Linked DNA regions of Pararhizobium capsulatum DSM 1112. Each later gene encodes a partner of the first gene's protein in a complex. Links are inferred from orthologs where the notes say so. Each region holds a gene or a part of one and is shown on either strand. Other genes may lie near its edges.

Evidence for each region.
Region 2: the proteins of dnaG (region 1) and QO002_RS09325 are in contact, whole or in part, in a crystal structure (PDB 2R6A), measured with the Geobacillus stearothermophilus proteins. The link is inferred for Pararhizobium capsulatum DSM 1112 from one-to-one orthologs. Residues at the interface, in WP_049624496.1 of Geobacillus stearothermophilus: Lys456, Leu457, Leu458, Pro459, Ala460, Asn463, Ala464, Leu467, Leu535, Leu536, Ile537, Ala538, Gln544, Glu545, Asp548, Tyr549, His552; in WP_033016901.1 of Geobacillus stearothermophilus: Ser13, Glu15, Ala16, Gln18, Glu91, Leu92, Asp94, Ala95, Val96, Pro97, Thr98, Ala99, Ala100, Asn101, Tyr104, Tyr105, Ile108.

Annotation. Positions count from the first base shown.
Region 1 is NZ_JAUSVF010000001.1:3,394,048-3,397,231, reverse strand. Bases 260-3,184 are described here. They hold dnaG (DNA primase), read left to right. Parts: upstream 260-675; coding sequence 676-2,694; downstream 2,695-3,184. Other genes in these bases: recQ (DNA helicase RecQ), read left to right, coding at 2,782-3,184; QO002_RS16410 (hypothetical protein), read right to left, coding at 260-487. In the rest of the region: more of QO002_RS16410, read right to left, coding at 1-259. UniProt on the Escherichia coli protein: RNA polymerase that catalyzes the synthesis of short RNA molecules used as primers for DNA polymerase during DNA replication.
Region 2 is NZ_JAUSVF010000001.1:1,941,176-1,944,023, reverse strand. It holds QO002_RS09325 (replicative DNA helicase), read left to right. Parts: upstream 1-597; coding sequence 598-2,100; downstream 2,101-2,848. Other genes in the region: alr (alanine racemase), read left to right, coding at 2,106-2,848; QO002_RS09330 (MarR family winged helix-turn-helix transcriptional regulator), read right to left, coding at 1-258. UniProt on the Escherichia coli protein: The main replicative DNA helicase, it participates in initiation and elongation during chromosome replication. Travels ahead of the DNA replisome, separating dsDNA into templates for DNA synthesis.

The DNA of each region.
Region 1 (3,184 bases):
AGGCGGTCCTTGCTTCCAGGCCGGGGAACATTGCCGGGTCTTTGGCAAGCATATCTGCTCGGCGACCGCCGTCCAGGCCGTCGAGGATGGCAAGATGCACATGCATCCATTGCCGGACGGGATGAAGGGCGGTCTCCGTCGGCTCCAGCGGACGCGTGCGATTATCGGGCGGGTTGTCGATATATTTGACGAAACGGTAGGCGAGCATTTCCTGCAGGAAGGCTGCTGCCGTGTTTCGGCTGGCGATATCGTATTCGACCGCGGTTGCAACGAAGCGGCCGGAATAGAGGCCTGCTTCCCGTCCGAGTGCCGGGCAGCCGAAATAAATTGCAAATCCCGCCTGCGCCAGCAGCCAGCGCTGTTGAGACGCGAAGATCGAGCTCAGGCGCGGAAACTCTGCGAACATCGCTGTCAGCGCGCGGGCGCTCGCACGCATAGCGGCGAAGAAATCTTCGCTTTCGGCCAGGCTTTGTGCGGTGAGAGCCATGATCATGTTTCCGGAATATGGATGACTTCATCGCTGTTGCAACGCAGCAATGTCAAACGCTTTGTTGTTTCTGTACCGTTTAAGGTGAATGCTCCGTCACGACTGCCTGTGAATTGCGGGCATGCCTGATATCGGCGGTGGCGTGGCGGGATTTTGACGCCTATATGAAGGCCAGATCAGAGGTTTTCATGCGCTTTTCCAACGCCTTTCTCGATGAGATTCGTGACCGCGTTCCGATTTCGGACGTGATCGGCAAACGCGTGACCTGGGATCGCAAGAAGACCAATGCGTCGCGCGGCGATTTCTGGGCGTGCTGCCCCTTCCACGGGGAGAAGTCACCGAGCTTCCATTGCGAGGATCGCAAGGGGAGGTATCACTGCTTCGGCTGCGGTGTATCGGGAGATCATTTCCGTTTCCTGACTGATCTCGACGGCATGAACTTTCCTGAGGCCGTGCAGCAGATCGCCGATCTTGCCGGCGTGGCGATGCCGCAGCCGGATGTCGAGGCCGAGAAGCGTGACCGCCAGCGGGCGAGCCTGCAGGACGTCATGGAAATGGCGACGCAGTTTTTCCAGGATCAGCTGCAGACGGCCAACGGCGCCAAGGCGCGTGCGTATCTGCGCGATCGCGGGCTGACGGGGCGCACGATCGAGACGTTCCGACTTGGTTATGCGTCCGAGAGCCGCAATGCGCTGAAGGAGCATCTGGCGACCAAGGGTATTGCCAAGGAGCAGATCGAGGCCTGCGGTCTTGTCGTTCACGGGCCGGACATTCCGGTTTCCTACGACCGCTTCCGCGACCGCATCATGTTCCCGATCCTGTCATCCCGCGAAAAGGTCATTGCCTTCGGTGGACGCGCCATGTCACCGGATGCGCCGGCGAAATACCTCAATTCCAACGAGACCGAACTCTTCCATAAGGGAAGCGTGCTTTACAATTTTGCTCGTGCCAGAAAAGCCATGTCTGGGGCTGGCCGCGACGGCAACGCCGCGCAAAACGAAAATGGCGCTGGCACGATCATTGCCGTCGAAGGCTATATGGACGTTATCGCGCTCCATCAGGTCGGCATCGAGAACGCCGTCGCGCCGCTGGGAACAGCGCTGACCGAGAACCAGCTCGAACTTCTGTGGAAGCTGACGCAGCAGCCGGTGCTCTGCTTCGACGGCGACGGCGCCGGCATTCGCGCAGCAAACCGCGCCGTGGACCTCGCCCTGCCGCATCTGAAGCCCGGCCGGTCCGTGCGCTTTGCGCTTCTGCCTGATGGCAAGGACCCCGACGATATCGTCCGCAACGAAGGGCGCGGTCCCTTCGACAAGGTGATGGCGTCGGCGCGGTCACTGTCCGAGATGGTGTGGATCCGCGAAGTGCAGTCTGGAGGCTTCGATACGCCGGAAAAGCGCGCTGAACTGGAAGCGACATTGAAGCAGGTGGTTGCGGTCATCGCCGACGAGAACGTGCGTCGCCACTACGGACAGGATGTTCGCGACCGGCTGAATGCCTTCTTCCAGGGCAGCAATCGGCAACAGGGTTTTCAGCGCAATTTCGACCGCAATCAGGGAAGAGACGGAGCACGCAACGGCCCGCAGGGGCGTGGCGGGCCTTCGGCCCAGCGAGGGACCGGCGGTGTTTCTGAACGCCTGGCCCGCTCTTCACTGGTGAGCGGCAGCCAGAGCCTCCCGCCGTTGCGCGAAAGTGTGCTGGCCTTGACGATTGTCAATCACCCGCAGCTTCTGTTCGAGGAATATGACGAGATTTCCGCGATCGAATACGACAATCGCGATCTCCAGCGCTTCTGGTCGTCTGTGCTCAATGCCGCCGCCGCCAAGGGACCGCGCCTGTCTCGCGAAGGTTTGATGGAACAGCTGGAAGCGGAAGGTTTTGGCGCACTTCTGAAGGGGCTTGATCAGCAGATCCGCTACACGCGGCTTTGGACCGCGACCATTCAGGCGGCACCCGAGGATGCACGGGAGGGTTATCTCCAGGCGCTCTCTTTGCACAAGCGCACCAAGGCGTTGCTGTGGCAGCGGCATGAACTGGAAAACGAGCTTGCCCACGCGACGGAGGAGGGGGACGACGAGAGTGTCAGCCAGATCCTACGGACGTTGCAGGAGGTTCAGCTCGAAGTGACGCGTCTTGAAAACCAGGAAGCGATCATTGACGGTTTCGGCGTGTTGTCGGGCCGCGTGAAAGGGCCGGCGGGCAAGTAGAAGGGGACCAATCGTGCATTGGGGTCGCAGGCGATGGCTGTCGTGTCATGATCCGTGCCATAGTCCGCTCTCCAAGAAAGCGATTCCATGCCGCAGACAAAAGACCGTATCGATCCCCTGTTTGACCGTGAAGGTGCCCGAAACCCGCTCGATGTCTTGAAGACCGTCTATGGCTACTCGGCCTTTCGCGGCAAGCAGGCCGGCGTGGTCGAGCATGTGACGGCAGGTGGCGATGCGGTCGTGCTGTTTCCCACGGGGGCCGGCAAGTCGCTGTGTTTCCAGATCCCGGCTTTGTGCCGCAACGGCGTCGGCATTGTCGTCTCGCCGCTGATCGCCTTGATGCGCGATCAGGTGGAGGCGTTGAAGCAGGTTGGCGTCAGCGCGGCGGCACTGAATTCTTCGCTCACGCGCGACGAGGCCTTTGCTGTTCGTGATGCCTTGCGTGCCGGCAAGCTCGATCTCCTTTATGTCACGCCCGAACGTATCCTGA
Region 2 (2,848 bases), 1.5 Mb from region 1 along the record:
TGCTTCGGTTCTCCTTTCCAGAAAACCTTGCTTCTCCATTCCGTCGAGCAGGCGCACGGTGGTCGGCGTCTCGATGCCAAGTTCTTCGGCAAGGTCTCGCTGATTGAGCCCGTCGCGCCGCAGCAAGGTGAACAGCACCCTCGCCCGCGACAGTGTCAAACCGGTTTCCTTCACCCGCGCATCAAAAAGCACGCGCAGCTTGCGATTGACGTTCGCAAGGGCGTCGAAGAGATCACGATCGGTGGCGACATCCGGCATTTCATACCTTTTACATATTACTAGCTTGCTAATTATTATGCTCCTACTTAGTTCAACCTCCTCAAATTTTCAACCTGTCAATTTCGGTTGGCAGCTATGAGAAATCTTCCGGGGTGGCTGCCGGGCATGGTAGGCTTGAGATTGCCGCCGGGACTCAAAGGAGCGCGGGGGTCAATGGAAAATTTCAGGCTTCCGGTTTGCGAGAGTACACCCTGTGGACATCGGGAAAAGCCGGTGTCGCAGGACGCCCTGTCCCGGTAGTGATCTCGAAACGCCTTGACCCTCGACGCAACTAGCCTAAACCGATGCCGTAAACGGATAGGAACAGAGACGATCGCCATGAACGAGATAGCGCGCAAACTTGCCCCCATGGCCAAGGATCAGTCGGACCCGCAATATCGCGAGGCGCCGAACAACCTTGAAGCGGAACAGGCGCTGCTGGGCGCCATCCTCGTCAACAACGACGCGTTCTACCGCGTCTCGGACTTCCTCAAGCCCGTGCATCTGCTGGAGCCGCTGCATCGACGCATCTTCGAAGTGGCCGGCGATATCATCCGCATGGGCAAGACTGCCAATCCGGTGACGATCAAGACCTTCCTCAAGGCTGACGACAAGGTTGGCGACATGACCGTCGCGCAGTACCTCGCGCGTCTTGCCGCCGAAGCCGTATCGATCATCAACGCGGAGGACTATGGCCGCGCCATCTATGACCTGGCGCTACGCCGTTCGCTGATCACCATCGGCGAGGACATGGTCAACATCGCTTATGACGCGCCGCTCGACATGCCGCCGCAAAGCCAGATCGAGGACGCCGAACGGCGGCTGTTCGAACTGGCCGAGACCGGCCGCTACGATGGTGGTTTCCAGGCGTTCAATGACGCAGTGGCACTCGCGATCGACATGGCCGGACAGGCCTTCGAGCGTGACGGATCGCTCTCTGGTATTTCCACCGGCATTCATTCGCTCGACGCCCGCATGGGCGGTCTGCAGCGCTCCGACTTAATCGTGCTTGCCGGACGTCCCGGCATGGGCAAGACCTCGCTTGCCACCAACATCGCCTACAACATCGCCGCAGCCTACGAGCCGGAGGTCCAGGCGGACGGCTCGTTCAAGGCGAGGAACGGCGGCGTCGTCGGCTTCTACTCGCTCGAAATGTCGTCAGAACAGCTGGCAACCCGTATCATCTCCGAGCAGACGGAAGTTTCCTCCTCGAAGATTCGCCGTGGCGAGATTTCCGAAGCCGATTTCGAAAAGCTCGTGGCCTGCAGCCAGATGATGCAGAAGGTGCCGCTCTATATCGACCAGACCGGTGGTATCTCGATTGCCCAGCTGTCCGCCCGTGCCCGACGCCTGAAGCGCCAGCGCGGCCTCGATTGCCTCGTGGTGGACTATATCCAGCTGATGACCGGCTCTGGCAAGTCGAGCGACAACCGCGTGCAGGAAATCACCCAGATTACCACGGGTCTGAAGGCGCTGGGCAAGGAACTGAACGTGCCGATCATTGCGCTTTCCCAGCTCTCCCGTCAGGTGGAAAACCGCGAGGATAAGCGCCCGCAGCTCTCCGACCTTCGCGAATCCGGCTCGATCGAGCAGGACGCCGACGTTGTGCTTTTCGTGTTCCGTGAGGAATACTACGTAAAGAACATGGAACCGCGTGACGAGTTCGACCCGAAATATGAAGAATGGAAGATGCAGTTCGAAAAGGTGAAGGGCACGGCGGACGTGATCATCGCCAAGCAGCGTCACGGGCCGACCGGCACCGTGAAGCTCGCCTTCCAGGCGGAATTCACCCGCTTTACCGATCTCGCCGATCCGTCGTTCACGCAGTACGAGGAACACTGACGAGCATGGACGACATCTTTTCGGCAGCATCCAATCGCCTGATCATCGATCTTGCAGCCCTTGCGGATAACTGGCGAAAGATGGCCCAACTTTCAGGTTCAGCGCGCACGGCAGCGGTGCTGAAGGCGGACGCCTACGGCATTGGCTTCGAACCGGTAGCAGAAACGCTCTACGCGGCTGGTGCACGCGATTTCTTCGTCGCGACCGTCGAGGAAGGCGTGGAGCTTCGTCCCTACACGCCCGAGGGTCGCATCTTTGTGCTGGCTGGCATGTGGCCGGGCAATGAGAAGCAGTTTTTCAACAACGACCTCGTGCCGGTCATCAATTCGGAAGAACAACTCGCCTTCTTCATGGCCGCCCTTTCCGAACGCGGCGAATACCCATGCGCGCTCCATGTCGATACCGGCATGAACCGGCTTGGCCTGACGGTTGATGAAGCGCTGGCGCTCGCCAACGATCCGGCCCGGCCGGCAAGCTTCTCGCCGGTGCTTGCCATGAGCCACCTCGCCTGCGCCGACGACCAGGCCCATCCGCTGAACCGCCGTCAGCTGGACGCCTTTCGCGCCGTGGCGGATGCCTTCGAGGGCGTCGAAATGAGCCTTGCGAACTCAGCCGGCGTGCATCTCGGGCCGGACTATCATTTCGACCTCACCCGCCCGGGTATCGCCGTTTATGGCGGCGAGGCCGTCAATGACGTCCCCAACCCGATGAAGCCGGTCGTCACCGCCGAGGCGCGCATCCTGCAGAT